DNA from 4 places in the Achromobacter sp. 1011811831 genome. Region 3 is predicted to be linked to each of the others. Evidence: predicted binding sites of a transcription regulator. Region 3 holds the regulator's gene; each other region holds the start of a gene.
What was found. Region 3 encodes sigma-54, which starts transcription at its own class of promoters, with help from an activator protein. Its sites were predicted from a motif close to TGGCANGNAANCTGCTTT; they were not measured.
Positions count from the first base shown of each region.

Region 1 (4,885 bases), on a different contig from region 3:
CACGCCGGTGGTGGGACGCGTCAGGCCGGCGATCAGGTTCAGCAGCGTGGACTTGCCGCAGCCCGAATGCCCGATCAGCGTGATGAACTCGCCCTGGTCCACGGTCAGGTCGATATCGCGCAAGGCCACGAAATCGCCTTTGCGCGTGGCGAAGGTCTGGCCCACGCGTTCTATGCGTACATGCTTCTTCATGCGGCTACTCCTCGGCGTAGGTGAAGCGGCGCGCCAGCGCGACCAGCAGCGTTTCCAGCGCCAGCCCCACGATGCCGATCACGAAAATGGCGATGACGATGTGCTCGACCTTCAGGTTGTTCCACTCGTCCCACAGCCAGAAGCCGATGCCGGTGCCGCCGGTCAGCATCTCGGCCGCCACGATCACCAGCCAGGCCGTGCCGATGGACAGCCGCACGCCGGTCAGCACATAGGGCAGCACCGCCGGCAGCAACACCTTGGTGACGACCTTCCATTCCGACAGGTTCAGCACGCGCGCCACGTTCAGGTAGTCCTGCGGCACGCGCGTCACCCCCACGGCGGTGTTGACGATCATGGGCCAGATGGAACAGATGAAGATCGCCCAGATGGCGGCCGGATTGGCGGCCTTGAACAGCAACAGGCCCAGCGGCAGCCAGGCCAGCGGCGACACTGGCCGCAGCAGGCTGACGATGGGCGAGAACATGGCGCGCAGCGCGGCATAGCGGCCGATGGCGAAGCCCGCCGGTATGCCCACGATGGCTGCCAGCCCGAAACCGACGGCCACGCGCTGCAGCGAGGCCAGCAGGTTCCAGCCTATGCCCTTGTCGTTGGGCCCGTTGTCGTAGAAAGGATCGGCGAACAGCGCCTGGGCCGCGTGCCAGGTGACGCCGGGCGTGGGAATCTCGGGAATGCCCATGGCCACCGCCTGCCATGCCAGCACGAACACCGCGAATCCCGCCACCGGCCCGGCCACGGCCTTGAGCAGGGCCTCGACGCGGTCGCGCCAGAAGGCGCCCGTCCGGCCCGCGCCCGCCATGCCGGAGATCACATTGAACATATCCTTCTCCCTCGTTGCGGCGCTCAGGCCTTGACCTTGAAGCCGTCGGCATAGGCCGCCGGATCGCTGCCGTCCCAGGCCAGGCCGTCGACCAGCGTGGACTTGCGCATCTCGCCGGCGGGCAGCGCCACGCCCACGGCCTGCGCCGCCTGGCGGTACACGTCGATGCGATTGATCTGCCGGGCCACGGCCAGGTAGTCGGGATGCGTCTTGAGCAGTCCCCAGCGCTTGTGCTGCGTCAGGAACCACATGCCGTCGCTCAGGTAGGGGAAGTTGGCCGCGCCGTCGGCATGAAAGCGCATGGCATGCGGGTCGCTCCAGGACTTGCCCAGGCCGTCCTCGTAGCGGCCCTGCATGCGGCCGACGATGCCGCCCGCGTCGGTATTGACGTAGGACTTGGCCGCGATGGTCTCGGCGGTCTTCTGGCGATTGGCATCGGACGCGTCGATCCACTTGCCCGCCTCCAGCACGGCGGCCGTGACGGCCCGCGCCGTATTGGGATGGCGCGCCACGAACTCCGCGCTGGCGCCCAGCACCTTTTCGGGATGGTCGGCCCAGATGCCCTGCGTCGTGATGGCGGTGAAGCCGATCTTGTCCATGATCGCGCGCGCGCCCCAGGGTTCGCCGACGCAGAAGCCGTCCATGTTGCCCACGCGCATGTTGGCGACCATCTGCGGCGGCGGCACGGTGATGGCCTTGGCATCGCGCATCGGATCGATGCCATGCGCCGCCAGCCAGTAGTACAGCCACATGGCGTGGGTGCCTGTGGGAAAGGTCTGGGCGAAGGTGTATTCGCGCTTGTCGCTGGCCATCAGCCTGGCCAGCGACTCGCCGTCGCGCGCGCCCGCCTGCAGCAGCTTGCTGGACAGGGTGATCGCCTGGCCATTCTGGTTCAGGCCCATGAGCACCGCCATGTCCTTGCGCGGACCGCCGATGCCCAGGTGCACGCCGTAAACCAGCCCGTACAGCACATGAGCGACATCCAGCTCGCCGTTCATGAGCTTGTCCCGCACGCCGGCCCAGGAAGCCTCCTTGGACAGCGTGATGGTGACGCCGTGCTTCTTGTCCAAACCCAGCGCCGAGGCCATCACCACGGACGCGCAATCCGTCAGAGGGATGAAGCCGATCTTCACCTCGGTCTTTTCCGGCGCATCGGTGCCGGCCGCCCAGGCGCCGGCGCGCACCAGCGGATCGACCAGGGACAGCAGACCCGCGCCCGTCGCCGCGCGCGCGGCCCCCGCGAGCCAGCTGCGGCGTCCGGCATCGGCGCCATCGCGCGGGTCGGGTTTCGGTGCGTGTTCCGAACGGTCATGGTGTGACGACATGGGCATGGCTCCTGGCAAAAAAAAACGCCCCGCCCGCCACGGACCGGATCCGGTGGCGGGCGAGACGTCGTTGTCCCTGGCCGCGAATGCGCGGCGTTCAGCGTGGGCGACCGCCGTTGGCCGCCACTACTCCACAAGCAAGCGCCGTGCCAGCTCCCCGCGCACACCCGGCTCGGACCGTCGCGGGGTCCGTGATACCGCATGGATACTGGCTGGGCGGCCGATCGGCGCGGGCGTGGACCGCCGCCCCGCGGACGCCCCCAGAGGCGCAGCAACGTGCGCCGACGCACCAAGCCTGTGCGCGCCATGCCCCGCGCTTGTGCGCGGCGCGCGGCGGTCGCGCGCGCCGCGCCATGGCATGGAAATTGCATGATCACCGGTATCCGGATTTCCAGGATCGAAAGCCCCATGCTGAAAGTCATGCTGCTCAACGATGGCGAGGGACGCGCGGCGTCGCTGCGGCAGACGCTGGCGGCCGCGGGCGTGCGCGTCGTGGCCGAGGCCGCGCCGGACATCGATCTGGCGGCCGCGATCGAAGACGCCGCTCCCGACGTGGTGCTGATCGACAGCGACGCGCCCGGTCGCGACACGCTGGAATATGTCTGTGTGGCCAGCGTGCACAGCGACCGGCCGGTGGTGATGTTCACCGGCGACGGCACGCGCGCGGCCATCCGCGAGGCCTTGCAGGCGGGCGTGGCCGCCTATGTGGTCGGGGACGTGCCCGCCGCCCGCATCGAAAGCCTGCTGACCGTGGCGATCGAACGCTTCGCCGTGGAGAAGTCCCGGCGCGAAGCGCTGCGCGAAGCCAAGCTTCGGCTGGCGGACAGGCAATGGGTGGAAAAAGCCAAGGGCATCCTGATGCAGACCCGCTCAATATCCGAGGACGAAGCCCACCGGCTGTTGCGCGAACGCGCCATGCAGGCCCAGAAGCGCCTGGGCGAGGTGGCGCGCGAAGTCGTTGAGTTCAGTCAATGGCTGGGTCCGGGCTGAGCGTTAATAAGTTCTGGATATATGGATTCAATAAATCAAAAGTTGTGGGGATGAAACCCCATCCCTATGATCGACTGACATTTTCCGGGCCAGCCCGGAGCGGGTTTATTCCATGAAGCTCTTTCCCCTGTTCGCCGATCTGAACGGCCGCCCCGCGCTGGTCGTGGGCGGCGGCGCCGTTGCCGAACGCAAGACGCTGGCGCTGCTCGAAGCGGGCGCCGCCGTGACCGTGGGCGCGCCCGAGCTGACGCCCGCCCTGGCCGCACTGGCCGCCGACGGCCGCATCCGTCACCATCCGGGCCGGTTCGACCCCGCCTGGCTGGACGCCGTCTGGCTGGTCGTGGCCGCCACCGACGACACCGGCGTCAACCGCGAGGTGTCCGAGGCCGCCGAGGCCCGCCGCCTGTTCTGCAATGTGGTGGACGATCCGGCGCTGTCCTCGTTCCAGGTGCCGTCCATCGTGGACCGCTCGCCGGTGATCGTGGCGATCTCGTCCTCGGGCGTGGCCCCGGTGCTGGCCCGCCGCCTGCGCGAACGCATCGAATCGCTGTTCGACCACACCCTGGGCCAGCTGGCCGGACTGGCCGAGCGCTACCGTCAGCGCATCCGCGCCGGCCACCCCGACCTGGGCGCCCGGCGCCGCTTCTACGACTGGCTGCTGGACGGCCCCGTGGCCGGACTGTTGCGCCAGCAGCGCCCGGACCAGGCCGAGGCCGCGCTGGCCGCCGCCCTGGACCAGCCCCTGCGTCCCGCCGAGGGCAGCGTGGTGCTGGTGGGCGCCGGACCGGGAGACCCGGGCCTCTTGACGCTCAAGGCGCTGCGGGCGCTGAACGAGGCCGACGTGATCCTGTACGACCGCCTGGTCAGCGACGACATCATGGCCCTGGCACGGCGCGACGCGCAGCGCGTGTCGGTGGGCAAGCAGCCCGGCGAAGACCATCATGCCACCCAGGCCCGCATCCACGCGCTGCTGGTCGAGCATGCGCGAGCCGGACGCCGCGTGGTGCGGCTCAAGGGCGGCGACGCCTTCATCTTCGGACGGGGCGGCGAGGAACTGGAATATCTGCGCGAGCACGGCGTGCGCTATGAAGTGGTGCCCGGCATCACGGCGGCGCTGGCCTGCGCCGCCTACGCCGGCATTCCGCTGACGCACCGCGAGCACGCACAGTCGGTGCGGCTGGTGACAGCCCACTGCCGCGACGACGAAGACAACCTGGATTGGCCCGCGCTGGCCCGCGAGAAGCAGACGCTGGCGTTCTACATGGGCGTGGGCCAGCTGGACGCGCTCAGCCGCCGGCTGATCTCGCACGGCCGCGCGCCGGACACGCCGTTCGCGCTGATCGAGAACGGCAGCCGCCCGGAACAGCGCGTGCTGTCCGGCGGCTTGAAGGATCTGCCCGAACTGGCGCGGGCGCACGACATCAGCTCTCCCGCCCTGCTCATCGTGGGCGAGGTGGCGGGACTGGCGTCCCGCCTGCAATGGTTCGGCAGCCACATCGATGGCGGCCATGGCGGCGGCCAGCCGCAGCGCCTGGCCGCC
Region 1 is NZ_JCBANG010000040.1:22,044-26,928, reverse strand. It holds gene AC6LJ9_RS16495 (ABC transporter ATP-binding protein) at 1-192, opposite strand, end outside; gene ntrB (nitrate ABC transporter permease) at 197-1,030, opposite strand; gene AC6LJ9_RS16485 (CmpA/NrtA family ABC transporter substrate-binding protein) at 1,054-2,361, opposite strand; gene AC6LJ9_RS16480 (ANTAR domain-containing response regulator) at 2,725-3,345, shown strand; gene cysG (siroheme synthase CysG) at 3,458-4,885, shown strand, end outside.
Region 1: AC6LJ9_RS16485 (CmpA/NrtA family ABC transporter substrate-binding protein) is a predicted target of sigma-54. The motif match lies at 2,490-2,507, and genes of this name have one in related genera.

Region 2 (4,885 bases), on a different contig from region 3:
CCTGCCGAATTCGGCCAGCGCATGGTCCTGCCAGGCCAGGCCCAGCACGGTGATGCCGGCCGGCAGGCCGTCGCCGCGCATGCCCGCGGGCAAGGCCAGCGCGCACAGGTCGGCCAGGTTGGCGAAGTTGGTGTAGAGGCCCAGCCGCGAATTGAGCGCCAGCGGATCCTCGCGCAGCTGTTCGATGGTGTAGATGGACGGCGCGGTGGGCACCAGCAGCGCGTCCACGTCCGCCAGCGACTGCTGGATGGCGCGCGCCAGCGCGGCGCGGCGGTATTCGGCCTGAAAGGCGTCCAGCGCGCTGTAGCGCCCGGCCTCTTCGACGATGCCGCGCACCACCGGGTCGATCGCGCCCGGCTGCTCGCGCCACAAGGCTTCGACCGCCGCGAACCGCTCGGCCACCCACGGCCCCTGGTACAGCAACGCGGCCAGCTCGGCATAGGGCGAGAAATCGATGGTCCGCAGCTCGGCGCCACTGGCGCGCACCTCGCGCAGCGCCGCATCGAAGGCGGCCTCGGCCTCGGCGTCGCCGTGAAACTCCAGCTTGTCCGGCACCGCGAAGCGCGGCCGCGCCGGCCAGGGGCGGGCCGTGCCGGCCGGCGCGGCCCGCGAGTAGGGATCGTGCGCGTCGTAGCCGCCGGCGATGTCGGCCACCCGCGCCGCGTCGTCGACCGTCAGGGCGAACACCGACACGCAATCCAGCGTGCGGCAGGCCGGCACCACGCCGGCGGCGCTGAGCCAGCCGCGCGTGGGCTTGAGTCCGACGATATTGTTGAAACCCGCCGGCACGCGTCCCGAGCCGGCCGTGTCGGTGCCCAGCGAGAACGCCGCCAGTCCGCGCGCCACCACCGAGGCCGAGCCCGAACTGGATCCACCGCTGATGTACTCGGGCCGGAACGCGTTGGCCACCGCGCCGTGCGGCGAGCGCGTGCCCACCAGGCCGGTGGCGAACTGGTCCAGGTTGGTCTTGCCGACCAGGATAGCGCCGGCGGCGCGCAGGCGCCGCACCACGCCGGCATCCTCGTCGGGCGTATAGGCGAACGCCGGGCAGGCGGCGGTGGTCGGCCAGCCGGCGACGTCGATGTTGTCCTTGACCGCGTAAGGCACGCCGTACAGCGGCAGGCGCGACAGGTCGCCGTCCGCCGCCGCCAGCAGCCGCGCCAGTTCGTCCAGCTGGCGCGCCAGCGCCGGGCCGTCGACCCGCAGGATCCAGGCATTGTCGGCGGGCGCGTCCGGCGCGGCGGCGTGGCCGGCCAGCAGCGCCTCGGGCCGGGCGCCCGCGAAATAGGCGGCCTGCCATTGCGCGATGGTCCAACCGGCGGTGTCGAACTGCGTTGCTGCGGCGTTCATGCTGGAATCCTCTCTGGTATGCAAGTAAGGATTCCCAAGCAAGCGGCATGCCATGTCCGCGCCCGCGGCGCGTTTTCCCCCTGTTTCCCTGCCACGACATCCCGCGCGGCCACAAGGCGCGGCGCGCCGTCGCGGCGCCGGCGCGCACCAGCGCCGCGCAGATCACGCACCTGTTTTGTGCACGCGGCACCAGATTGAGCAAGCCGCTCCGCCGCATCGTTCCCGCGCCCCGCCCTTCCCGCCTACATATAGCGGCCCCGCCGCGCCGCCGCCTCCGGCGCGGCTGGCACGGGTCTTGCTTTGATGTCCTGGCGAGGCGCGGTACAGGCCCTGTCCATTTCATGCCGGCAATGCCGGCGCAACCTACCCAGGAGTCCCCATGAAACGCAGACTAGCCCTCAAGCAACTGACCGCCGTGAGCCTGCTGGCCCTGGCCGGCTGGATGCCGTCGGTCCATGCCGCCGAAGACACGATCAAGGTCGGCATCCTGCATTCCCTGTCCGGCACGATGGCGATCTCGGAGACCTCGCTCAAGGACGTGGCGCTGATGGCGATCGACGAGATCAACGCCAAGGGCGGCGTCATGGGCAGGAAGCTGGAGCCCGTGGTGGTCGATCCAGCCTCGAACTGGCCGCTGTTCGCCGAGAAATCCCGCCAGCTGCTGGCGCAGGACAAGGTCGCGGTGGTTTTCGGCTGCTGGACCTCGGTGTCGCGCAAATCGGTGTTGCCGGTGTTCAAGGAGCTGAACGGCCTGCTGTTCTATCCGGTGCAGTACGAAGGCGAGGAACTGGAGAAGAACGTGTTCTACACCGGCGCCGCGCCCAACCAGCAGGCCATACCCGCCGTCGAGTACCTGATGAGCGAGGACGGCGGCGGCGCCAGGCGCTTCGTGCTGCTCGGCACCGACTACGTGTACCCGCGCACCACCAACAAGATCCTGCGCGCCTTCCTGCATTCCAAGGGCGTGAAGGACAGCGACATCGACGAGGTCTACACGCCCTTCGGCCATTCCGACTACCAGACCATCGTCGCCAACATCAAGAAGTTCGCCACCGGCGGCAAGACCGCCGTCATCTCCACCATCAACGGCGACTCCAACGTGCCCTTCTACAAGGAACTGGGCAACGCCGGCCTGAAGGCCACCGACGTGCCGGTGGTCGCCTTCTCGGTCGGCGAAGAGGAACTGCGCGGCGTGGATACCAAGCCGCTGGTCGGCCACCTGGCGGCCTGGAACTACTTTGAATCGATCAAGAACCCGGTCAACACCGACTTCATCGCCAAGTGGAAGGCCTACGCCAAGGCCAAGAACCTGCCCAACGCCGCCACCGTGGTCACCAACGACCCGATGGAAGCGACCTACATCGGCATCCACATGTGGAAGCAGGCCGTCGAACAGGCCAAGAGCACGGACGTGGACAAGGTCATCGCGGCCATGGGCGGCCAGACGTTCAGCTCGCCCAGCGGCTTCGAGATCGTGATGGACAAGACCAACCATCACCTGCACAAGCCGGTGTACATCGGCGAGATCAAGGCCGACGGCCAGTTCAACGTGGTCTGGAAGAGCAAGGGTCCGATCCGCGCCCAGCCCTGGAGCCCGTACATCCCGGGCAACGAAGGCAAGCAGGGCCTGTAAGGAGACGGCCGCCATGCGCAACGCTGCGATCGCACGCTACCTGCGTCGTCTCCTGCTCGCCCTGGCCCTGGCCTGGCCGACGCTGCCCGTGGCGGCGGCCGGCATCGGCCAGGACCTGCTGGCGCCGCTGGCGGGCGACGATACCGACGCCAGGCTGCGGGCGATCGCCGCGCTGGGCGCTCTGCCAGGCGGCGAGGGCGCGGCCGTGCTGCGCGCGCTGGGCGCCGACCAGCTCTACGCGGCGCCGGACGGCCGTGTGCTGATCGGTGATGGCGCCCGCGCCACCGACCCGGCCGGCGGCGCCGCGCTGGACCTGCCGGCGGGATCCTCATCCATCGGCATCAACAACCGCTTGCGCCGTGCCATCGAGGCGGCGCTGGCCGGCGCGCAGCTGCACGCGGCCGATGCCGGCGCGCGGCTCGCCGCCGCGCGCCGCCTGCAACAGACCACCGATCCCTCGCGGCTGCCCATGATCGCGCAAGCGCTGGCCACGGAACGCGACGAGACCGTGCGCGCCGCGCTGGAGATCGCGCAGGCCAGGCTGGAACTGCAAAGCGCCGATCCGGCCGCGCGGCGTCATGCCGTGGAACTGCTGGGCCGAGGCGGCGACGCCGCGTTCCGTCCCGTGCTGGCGGCCTTGACGCAGCAGCGCGACGGCGCCCATGTCGAACCCGACGCCGGCGTGCGCGAGGCCGCCGCCGACGCGCTGCGCCGCATCGACCGCCGCCTGGCCACCGTCGAATGGGCCGGCAATCTCTTCTATGGCCTGAGCCTGGGCAGCGTGCTGCTACTGGCGGCGCTGGGGCTGGCCATCACCTTCGGGCTGATGGGCGTGATCAACATGGCGCACGGCGAGCTGCTGATGATCGGCGCCTACGTGACCTATGTGGTGCAGACGCTGTTCCGCGCCTGGCTGCCTGGCTGGATCGACTGGTACGTGGCGGCGGCGCTGCCGCTGGCCTTCCTGGTCACGGCGCTGGTGGGCATGGCGCTGGAGCGCACCGTGATCCGCTGGCTCTACGGCCGGCCCCTGGAAACGCTGCTGGCGACCTGGGGCATCAGCCTGATGCTGATGCAGGGCGTGCGCAGCCTGTTCGGCGCGCAGAACGTGGAGGTCGGCAATCCGGCCTGGATGTCGGGCGGCGTCACGGTGCTGGGCGGGCTGGTGCTCAGCTACAACCGCCTGGTCATCATCGGCTTCGCGCTGGCCGTGGTGGCGCTGGTCTGGGCATTGCTCAACCACACTCGCCTTGGCCTGTTCGTGCGCGCCATCACGCAGAACCGGCGCATGGCCGATTGCGCCGGCGTGCCCACCGGGCGCGTGGACATGCTGGCCTTCGGCCTGGGGTCGGGCATCGCCGGGTTGGCGGGCGTGGCGCTGTCGCAGCTGGGCAATGTGGGCCCGGACCTGGGACGCGGCTACATCGTCGATTCGTTCATGGTGGTGGTGCTGGGCGGCGTGGGACAGCTGGCCGGCACCGTCATCGCCGCGCTGGGCCTGGGCGGCGTCAACAAGTTCCTGGAACCCTATGCGGGAGCGGTCATGGCCAAGATCACCATCCTGGCGCTTATCGTGCTGTTTGTGCAAAAGCGGCCGCAAGGCCTGTTCGCCCCGCGCGGCCGGAGCGTCGAATGAAGCCCGCCGCGCAGGACCTGGGCCTGGCGTTGCGCCGGCCGCTGTACTCCCCCCGCGCCTGGACGGCGCTGGCCATCGCCGCCGCGCTGCTGGCGCTGCTGCCGTTGCTGAACCTGGCGTACGCGCCGGGCCATCCGCTGCATGTCTCGTCCTATGCCGTCGCCCTGCTGGGCAAGTTCATGTGCTACGCGCTGGCCGCGCTGGCGCTGGACCTGGTCTGGGGCTACGCCGGCATCCTGTCGCTGGGCCATGGTCTGTTCTTCGCG
Region 2 is NZ_JCBANG010000091.1:13,356-18,240, reverse strand. It holds gene atzF (allophanate hydrolase) at 1-1,350, opposite strand, end outside; gene urtA (urea ABC transporter substrate-binding protein) at 1,730-2,983, shown strand; gene urtB (urea ABC transporter permease subunit UrtB) at 2,997-4,619, shown strand; gene urtC (urea ABC transporter permease subunit UrtC) at 4,616-4,885, shown strand, end outside.
Region 2: urtA (urea ABC transporter substrate-binding protein) is a predicted target of sigma-54. The motif match lies at 1,635-1,652, and genes of this name have one in related genera.

Region 3 (4,885 bases):
GGGTTGCGGTTAGCGGCCATAGGTGTGCTAGTCAAACATACTTTTTGTGCAAGCGCAAATGAAAAAGCCAGGGACGTATCTGTCTTACGGTGACGCCTCAGGGTATTCCCTGGTTCTTTCGACAGGCCGGCAGGCGCGGCGCGAGCCACGCGTTTCGCGGTGGCGCGGGGCTCGCGCGGCCGGACGCGCAACAGCATGAGCGCGCGCCGGCCCAGGCGCCTACTGCGTCTGCATATGGCCGTTCTTGACCACTTCGCCCAGGCGCTTGCGCTCGTTGGCGGCGAACTCGGCGAAGCTGGCGCGCGAACCACCGCCCGGCTCGATGCTGCTCTGGCGCAGCGCATCCTGCACTTCACGCGTCTGCAGCGACTGCTCGACCGCCGCGTTCATCTTGTCGAGCACGTCTGCCGGCGTGCCGGTCGGCGCGTACAGGCCGGCCCAGTGGCCGATGCGCACCGTGCCGAAGCCGGCCTCGGCCGTGGTCGGAATGTCCGGCGCGCTGGCCATGCGCTTGTCCCAGGTGGTGGCCAGCGCCTTGAGCTTGCCGCTCTGGACCAGCGGCAGCGTCACGATGCTGGCCTCGGAGGTGGCGTCGACCTGGTTGCCGATCACCGCGCTCACGCCTTCCGAGCCGCTCTTGTAGGCGATGGGCTCTACCGGCAGGCCGGTGGCTTCCTTGAGCATCTCGGCCACGAAATGCGGCGTGCTGCCGTTGCCGGCCGTGGAAAAGGTGATGCGGTCGCTCTTGGCCTGCTTGGCGCGTGCCACGAAGTCCTTCAGGTCCTTGGCGGGGTTGGACGGATGGGTCACGATCACCGACGGCGTGATCGACAGCAGCGCGACGGGCGTCAGCGCCTCGTCCTTGTACGGCTGGTCGGAACGGATCAGGCTGTTGGTGACGGTGCCGTTGCTGCCGACCAGGTAGGTGTAGCCATCGGCCGGGCTGCGCGCCACGTGCGCCGCGCCGATCACGCCGCCGGCGCCGGGACGGTTCTCGACGATGACGGGCTGGTTCAGCGCGGCGCCGACCGCCTTGGCGATGATGCGGGCGACCAGGTCATTGGCGCCGCCAGCGGTGAACGGGGCGACGAAGGTGATGGGCTTGTCGGGCCAGGCGGCCAGGGCCGGCGCGCTGAACGAGAGGGCGGCCGAGCAGGCCAGCGCCATGCTGGCGGCGAACCGGACGGAAGTGCGGAACATGGAAAGCGGACTCCAGGAGGCCGGCCGCGCGGTCGCCGCGGCAGGGCCGCCGGCGCTTGGTGTCGGTATGACGCGCAGCCCGCGGTTGCGCGAGCCTGGCCGGCCAGTATAGGAGCGGCTTGCTGGCAGGGGACTGAAATGCAAAAGCCGCCTGGACGGCGGCTTCTGGCGGGTTGCGCGGAAGGGGTGTCGCTTATCGGGCGGGGCCGATGCGCGGCTCGACGTAGCGGTCGGCGCGCGCTTCGCGGCGCGGGGCGTCGTCGTCGCGGGAGCCGGCGCGCGGCTTGCCGCCGCCTTCCAGGATCTCGGCCTGGCGCGCCACCATGTCGATCTTGGCGATGCGGCTGTGGCGGATTTCAGACAGCGAACGGCGCAGGTCGCCGACGGTGAAGGGCTCTTCGCGGTCGCCCCAGGTCCAGCGCAGCACGCCCAGCGATTCGTCGGACAACTGCGGCGCCAGTTCGGCCAGCACCTCGGTCTGCACCGGCGTGGCGCGGCCGGAGGCCAGGCTGGCGGTCAGCCAGGCGCGCAGCGCGAAGAAGACGATGAGGCTCCAGATGCCGACCCCGACCCACCACAGGTAGGGGCTGAACTTCTGCACCATGTCCATCGTGGGCTGGCCCAGCGAGTGCAGGAATTCGAAGCTCACGCGCTTGCCCGCGTCCAGTATCCAGTTGGCGACGAAATACCAGATGATGAGGGCGACGGCGATCACGATCGCGCGCAGGAGGAGTCTGGGAAGCGCAAGTTTGAGCAGGGTTTGGCCGATCAGGCGGCTATCCTGGCGAACGCGCTCGGGCGAAGTCTGATTCATCATGCAAAATATTGTACCTATGACCCGTCCGATTTTAGAACTGCGTCCTGGTCAGCATCTGACGCTGACCCCACAACTGCAGCAATCGATCCGATTGTTGCAGTTGTCCACGCTCGAACTGGAAGCCGAGATCTCGCAGGTGCTGGCGGACAACCCGCTGCTCGAGCGCGACGACGAGCCCGCGGCGCCCGAGGCGCAGGCGGAGTCCGAACGCGAATCCTCGGTGCAGGACGACGAGCCGGCCGCCGAGCGCGACACGCCCATCGAGGAAATGCCCGGCTCCGGCGGGGTCTATCCAGATGAGGACGGCGGCCCGCCCGAGGCCGCCATGCCGGACACGCTGCGCGAGCATCTGCTGGGCCAACTGATGCTGACCCGGGCGGCGCCGCGCGACGCTGCCTTGGCCGCCCTGTTGATTGACGAGCTGGACGAGAACGGCTATCTGGGTTCGCCGCTGGAGGAAATCCTGGGCTGGCTGCCCGCCGAGCTGGAGCCGGACATCGACGAGCTGAAGGCGGCGCTGTCGCTGCTGCAGTCCTTCGATCCGCCCGGCATCGGCGCGCGGGACATGGCGGAATGCCTGCTGTTGCAATTGCGCCACCCCGATATCGGCCGCCTGCCCGAGGCGGCCGACCCGGCGGCGCTGGCCTGCGCCCGCGAGATCTGCGCCCGTCACCTGCCGCTGCTGGCCACCGGCAATGTCGCCCGTCTGTGCGTGGCGGCGGGTTGCGACGAAACCCGATTCCGCGCCGCGCACGCCCTGATCCTGCGCCTGGAGCCGCGTCCGGGACGCGCCTGGACCGTGCCGGCCGCCGACTACGCCGTGCCGGACGTGATCGTGCGCAAGACCCGGCGCGGCTGGCAGGTCACGCTCAACAGCGCCGCCGTGCCGCGCCTGCAGATCAACGGCCTGTACGCGCAGATGCTGGGCAACCAGAAGGAATCGGCCCACGCCGGCCTGCAGGCCCAGCTGCAGCAGGCCAAGTGGATGATCCGCAACGTCGAGCAGCGCTTCGACACCATCCTGCGTGTGTCCCAGGCCATCGTCGAGCGCCAGACGGCCTTCTTCAGCCAGGGGCCGGCGGCCATGCGTCCGCTGATCCTGAAGGACATCGCGGGCGAACTGGGCCTGCACGAATCCACGATTTCGCGGGCCACGACGCAGAAGTACATGCTCACCCCGTTCGGCACGCTGGAGCTCAAGCGCTTCTTCGGGACGGGGGTGTCGACCGATGGCGGCGACGCCACCTCGGCCACGGCGGTGCAGACCCATATCCGCCAGATGGTGGCGGACGAGAACCGTGCCAAGCCGCTGTCCGACAGCCAGATCATGGAAAAGCTGGCCGACCAGGGCATCGTGATCGCCCGGCGCACGGTGGCCAAGTACCGCGAGGCCTTGCGCATCGCGCCGGCGGCGCTGCGCAAGGCGCAAGCCTCGGTCCGGTGAAATCAGGGACGAATCGTTAGGAATTCGTCCCTGATTTCAAATACTTGCGTGACAAATCGGTTGCAAATTTTTTTAGGACAGCCGCTTGCCAGATTGAGAATAATTTTCGATAATTATTCTCATGTACATTTGTGTATGCAACGCGATCACCGAACGCCAAGTCCGCGCCAGCGTGGACGCGGGCGCAACCACGCTGGCCGACCTGCAGTTCGAGCTGGGCGTGGCGACCTGTTGCGGCTGTTGCGCAGCCACCGCCACGGAATACCTGCCCGGCGGCCGTTGCTCCAGCGTCTGCGACGTGCGCTCGATCGCCGTTCCGGTCAATCCTCCCGCCGCCCTGACTGAACAGGCCAGCGCGCCGGCGGCCAATACCTATCCGGTCATCCGGGTGGCCGTCGCCTGATCCCTCCAGCCTGATTGATCTGGCTTGATCACATAGCCACGGTTGTCGACCGTGGCTTTTGTTTTTTGGGCGCGCCCGCCGCGCGAGTCCCCGCGTTCTTCCTGTCAGCGCCCGTCTTTTCCTCTTGCGGCTTGCCGACGCGCGCGGATCCTCCCGATTCCTTGAATTTTCGCTGACCCTCCACCGTCCAGGGCGACGGCTGGCGCCATGCCTCGGCGCAGAAAGCCTGCACCGTCAGCGCCACCTGGCGCGCCGGTTCGCGCGCCGCCGCGCCCAGGCAGAGCGCCAGCTCGGTAGGCGGCGCCACGGGCAGGTGTCCGTCCACGATGCGCAGGCCGGCGGTCAGGCAGCGGCGCTCCAGCAGCGCCACGCCCAGGCCGCCGGCCAGCGCCGCCTGCAGGCCCAGCAGGTTCGGGCTTTCATAGGCGATGCGCCAGCGCCGGCCGGCCGCTTCCAGCGCGTGGATGGCGCGGTTGCGGTAGATGCAGCCCTGGGGAAACGCCACCAGCGGCACCGGTTCGGCGTCGGGCAGCGGCCAGGCATCGGCGGCGATCCAGTGCAGGTGTTCCGGCCAGGCCGCCAGCGCCGCGCCCGCACCCAGGCCGGCCCCGGGTTCGCGCTTGAGCAGCGCCACGTCCAGGTCACCGCGTTCCAGGCTGCGCGTCAGCCCGGCGCTCAGGTCGCAACGCACCGACAGGCGCAGCGCCGGCCGTTCGCGCGCGTAGGCCGCCAGGATGGCCGTCAGGGCTTCCGGCGCGAAGTCGTCCGGGATGCCCAGGCGCACCACGTCCACGCGCTGGCGGCCGCTGACGGCCTCGCGCACCTCGGTGGACAGCGCCAGCATGCGGCGGGCATAGCCCAGCAGCCGCTCGCCGTCCTCGGTCAGCTGGACCTGGCGGCCGTCGCGGATGAACAGCGCGCATTCCAGCGCCTCTTCCAGCTTGCGGATCTGCTGGCTGACGGTGGATTGGCTACGGTGGACGCGTTCGCCGGCGCGCGTGAAACCGCCGGCGTCGACGAC
Region 3 is NZ_JCBANG010000051.1:4,526-9,410, reverse strand. It holds gene AC6LJ9_RS18775 (Bug family tripartite tricarboxylate transporter substrate binding protein) at 220-1,200, opposite strand; gene AC6LJ9_RS18770 (hypothetical protein) at 1,394-2,017, opposite strand; gene rpoN (RNA polymerase factor sigma-54) at 2,034-3,461, shown strand; gene AC6LJ9_RS18760 ((2Fe-2S)-binding protein) at 3,583-3,864, shown strand; partial or broken gene AC6LJ9_RS18755 (LysR substrate-binding domain-containing protein) at 4,076-4,885, opposite strand, start outside.

Region 4 (4,885 bases), on a different contig from region 3:
GTCGCCGACGATGTGGTCGGCCTCGACCGGCAGGCCCTGGCTCAGGTCGCGGAACATGGACGCTGTCATGGGCTGGCTGGTGTCGGTCAGGATCTTCAGCACCGAGGCGTCGGCCTCGGGCCGCACCGCATGCCCGGACGCGGCCGCCACGGCCTGCGATTCGCGCAGCAAGGCACGCAGGATGTCGGCGCCGTCGTCGGTGGCGGCGATCCGGCCCACCGGCCCGCGCATCAGGCAGGTGCCGGCCGCCAGCGTGGTCAGGAATACGTATTTTTCCCACACGTCCTGGTGGATGTTGTCGCTCAGGCGGCTGCTGAATTCGCCGCCGGCCAGCGCCTGCGCCAAGGCCTCGCAGCGCGCGCTGCGGGCCGGGCCGGCGCGCTCGCCGAACACGATGCTGGCGAACTTGCCCAGATGCACGACCTCGCCGTCCGGCCCCAGGGTGGCGTTGATCTGGCACAGCCCGCCCAACACGCGCCGCGCCTCGAACTCGCGGTCCAGCACCTCGTATTGCAGCACGCCGTTCATGATGGGCAGCACCGCCGTGTCCGGCCCCACGGCGGGGCGGATGACCTCGATGGCGCTGGCCAGGTCATAGGCCTTGCAGCTCAGCACCACCACGTCGTAGGCGCCGTCCAGCGTCTGGCTGGTGGCGAGCTTGGGATGCACCACGGCGTCTCCCAGCGGGCTGCGGATGCGCAACCCTTCGGCGCGCAAGCGCGCCGCGCGCGGCTCGCGCACCAGGAAGGTCACGTCCGCGCCGGCCTGGGCCGCGCGTCCGCCAAAGTAGCCGCCGGTGCCGCCGGCGCCCAAGAACAACAAGCGCATGTCTGTCTCCTGTCTGGCAGCCCGCAAGTCTTGCGGGCGAACGCGGACATTATGCGCGCGGCCGCGGCCGGACCGAAGCCACGGGCCACAGCCACGGACCGAAATCACGGGCCGGCGTTCAGGGCTGCGCGTGGCGCGCCCAGGCCTCGTAGCCGCCGCGCAGCGCCCAGGTGCGGCGATAGCCGGCGGCGCGCAGCCGCCGGGCCAGCATCGCGGCCGAGACCTCGTTGGGGCAGGCGCAATAGACCACGATGTCGGCGTCCTGCGCGTCCGCCTCCAGCGGCGGCAGCGGCGCGCGCAGGTCCACCGCGATGGCGCCGGGAATGCGTTGGGCATCGCGCTGGGCCTCGGGCCGCACGTCGAACACCAGCGCCTGGCGGCCGTCCTGGCGCCAGCGCATCAGCTCGTCGACCGACAGCCTCGGGATGACGCGCAGCTTGCGCACCAGCACCCAGCGGCGCAGCGCGCGCACGACGATGTACAGCGCCAGCAGCGCGGCCAGCAGGCCCAGGCCCATGGCGCCATAGTTCGCCAACAGGTCCAGCACGTCGTTGACCACGCCATGGAACAGGCCGCCCAGCAGCAGGGCCGAGCCGGCCCAGATCATCGCGCCGACCAGGTCGTACAGCAGGAAGCGGCGCAAGCCGGTGCCGGTCAGGCCGGCCATGACGGTGGACAGCGCGCCCGCGCCCGGCAGGAACTTGCACACCAGCAGCGCGCGCACGCCGACGCGCAGGTACAGCCGCTGCGTCTGGCGGATGCAGGAATCCTGCGACAGCGACAGCTTGCAGACCACGCCCAGCAGGCGCGCGCCATAGCGCCGGCCCGCCAGGTACCAGAGGCTGTCGGCCAGCAGGCAGGCCAGCGTGGCCGCGATCCACGGCGCCAGCCAGCCGGCCGTGCCGGCCAGCGCGCCGGCGGCGATCAGCATGGGATAGGCGGGCACGGGCAGGCCGGCCTGTTCGATCAGGACGTTTCCGAACACCAGCCAGGCGCCGTACTGCTCCAGCAGCAACTGTATGTCTTGCATCGTGTCTTCCGACGGGCCGCGCGGCGCGCGGCCGGGTTCAGGGACTGGCCGCCCCGCGAGGGGCCGGCCCGGTCCGGCACAGCGGGGCGGCGCCAAACGCGCGCGCCCGCGCCGGAATTTTAGGCGGCCCGGGCGGCCTTGCCAGCCCGGGCCGGTGGAACACTGCATTGCGCGGCGCGCCAGGATTTGAGCGCGCCGCCGTCCACCACCTGCAAAGCCGCACCAAGGTAGTGCCGACAATCCCCGCCGGCGTGCCTATAATCCTGCCCGGCCATCAGGTTTCCCCGACTTGCCGCGGGAACGCCGCATGGCATACAAATTGCTTCGCCATGGCAGGCCGCGAACCCGACCGTTCGGATGGGCGCGCCTGCCTGCGCCCCATCCGATGACCGATCCCAAGACCACGCATCCGCCCGCTCGCCCCGGCTCGTCCGCCGGCGGCCGCAGCCATCGGGCGGCGAGGGGCCGCGTGCGCGGCGATCGCGTCCTTTCCCCATTCCCGTCCATCCCCGCGAAGGAGCCCCACGCATGAACTCCCTATTCCCCTCGTCCGCCCGCCGCGGCCTGCTCAAGCTGGCCGCCGCCGCCGGCGCGCTGATGCTGGCCGGCACGGTCCAGGCCCAGGCGCCCGCCAAGGTCAAGGTCGCCGCCATCTACACGGTGCCGGTCGAGCAGCAGTGGGTCTCGCGCATCCACAAGGCGCTGACCGCCGCCCGCGACCGCGGCGAGATCGACTACGCGTTCTCCGAGAACGTCACCAACGCCGACTACGAGCGCGTCATGCGCCAGTACGCCGAGCAGGGCAACAAGCTGGTGGTGGGCGAGGCCTTCGCGGTCGAGGCCGCGGCGCGCAAGGTGGCCAAGGACTATCCGCAGACCGCCTTCCTGATGGGCTCCTCGGGCAAGCCGCAGCAGCCCAACTTCGCGGTGTTCGACAACTACATCCAGGAACCGGCCTACCTGACCGGCATGATCGCGGCCGGCATGAGCCAGACCGGCAAGATCGGCCTGGTGGGCGGCTACCCCATCCCTGAAGTGAACCGCCTGATGCAGGCCTTCATCGAGGGCGCGCGCGAGATCAATCCCAAGGCCGAGTTCACCGTCACCTTCATCGGCTCCTGGTTCGATCCCCCGAAGGCCAAGGAAGCGGCCTTCGCCATGATCGACAAGGGCACCGACGTGCTCTACGCCGAACGCTTCGGCGTGTCGGACGCCGCCAAGGAACGCGGCAAGCTGGCCATCGGCAACGTGATCGACACCCAGCCCCAGTACCCCGAGACCGTGGTGGCCTCGGCCCTGTGGAGCATGGAGCCGACCATCGACGAGGCGCTCAAGCAGGTCAAGGCCGGCGCCTTCAAGGCCGACGACTACGGCCAGTACTCGCTGATGAAGCACAAGGGCTCGTCGCTGGCGCCGCTGGGCACCTTCGCCGGCAAGATCCCGGCCGACCTGATCGCCAAGGTGCAAGCCAAACAAAAGGCCATCCTGGACGGCAGCTTCAGCGTCAAGGTCAACGACAAAGAACCCAAGTCCTCCGCGCGATGAGCCCGGCGCCGCTCGCCCTGCGACTGACGGGGATCACCAAGCGCTTCGGCAGCCTGACGGCCAACGACGACATCTCGCTCACGCTCGGACAGGGCGAGGTGCTGGCCCTGCTGGGCGAGAACGGCGCCGGCAAGTCCACGCTGGTGTCGATCCTGTTCGGCCACTACGTGGCCGACGCCGGCGCCATCGAGGTCTTCGGCCAGCCGCTGCCGCCGGGCCGGCCCGACGCGGCGCTGGCCGCGGGGGTCGGCATGGTGCACCAGCACTTCACGCTGGCCGACAACCTGACCGTGCTGGACAACATCATGGTGGGCACGGAATCGTTGTGGAAGCTGGCTTCCGGGCGACGCCAGGCCCGCCGCAAACTGGTCGAGCTGGGCCAGCGCTTCGGCCTGGGCGTGGATCCCGACGCGCGCGTCGGCACGCTGTCGGTGGGCGAGAAGCAGCGCGTTGAAATCCTGAAGGCGCTGTACCGCGGCGCGCGCGTCCTGATCCTGGACGAGCCCACCGCCGTGCTGACGCCGCAGGAAGTCGACGGCCTGTTCGCCACGCTGCGCGGCTTCGTGGACGAAGGCCTGGCCGTCATCTTCATTTCGCACAAGCTGGACGAAGTCATGGCGGTGTCGCGGCGCGTGGCCGTGCTGCGCCAGGGCAGGCTGGTGGCCGAGCGCGAAACCGCCGCCACCACGCCGGCCGAGCTGGCCGAGCTGATGGTGGGCCGCAAGGTCGCCATGCCGCACGCCGAGGCCGTGGCCGCCGCCGAGCAGGCGGCGCCAGTGATCGCGCTGTCGCAGGTGACGGTGCGCGACCGCGACGGCGCCACGCGCCTGGACAGCCTGGACCTGACCGTGCACCGGCACGAGATCGTGGCCATCGCCGGCGTGGCCGGCAACGGCCAGCAGGCGCTGGTGTCGGTGCTGACCGGCCTGCGCCAGCCCAGCGACGGCGCCATCCGGCTGGGACCGGAGCGCGCCCCCGCGCCCCGCACGCCCGCCGGCTGGACCGCCGCGCGCGTCGGCCGCATCCCGGAAGACCGTCACGGCGAAGGCATGATCGGCGACAGCCCGCTCTGGGAAAACGCCATCGTAGAAGACCTGAACGACCCGCGCTTCGCGCGCTGGGGCATGATCCGCGCGCGCGCCGGCCGCGCCTACGCGCAGGCGCTGGCCAGGCAGTTCGACGTGCGCGCCGCCTCGCTGGACGTGCGCACCCGCAGCCTGTCCGGCGGCAATATGCAGAAGCTGATCCTGGGCCGCACGCTGGCCCGCGAGCCGGACTTCATCGTGGCCGACCAGCCCACCTGGGGCCTGGACATCGGCGCCGTGGCCTATGTGCGCGAACAGCTGCTGGCGGCCCGCCGGCGCGGCGCCGGCGTGCTGCTGGTGTCCGAGGACCTGGAAGAGATCTTCGCGCTGGCCGACCGCATCGCCGTGCTGTGCGGCGGCAAGCTGGTCGACGTCAAGCCGGTCGCGCAATGGACGC
Region 4 is NZ_JCBANG010000103.1:3,576-8,460, reverse strand. It holds gene panE (2-dehydropantoate 2-reductase) at 1-828, opposite strand, end outside; gene AC6LJ9_RS26600 (DedA family protein/thiosulfate sulfurtransferase GlpE) at 947-1,858, opposite strand; gene AC6LJ9_RS26595 (BMP family protein) at 2,387-3,403, shown strand; gene AC6LJ9_RS26590 (ABC transporter ATP-binding protein) at 3,400-4,885, shown strand, end outside.
Region 4: AC6LJ9_RS26595 (BMP family protein) is a predicted target of sigma-54. The motif match lies at 2,167-2,184, and genes of this name have one in related genera.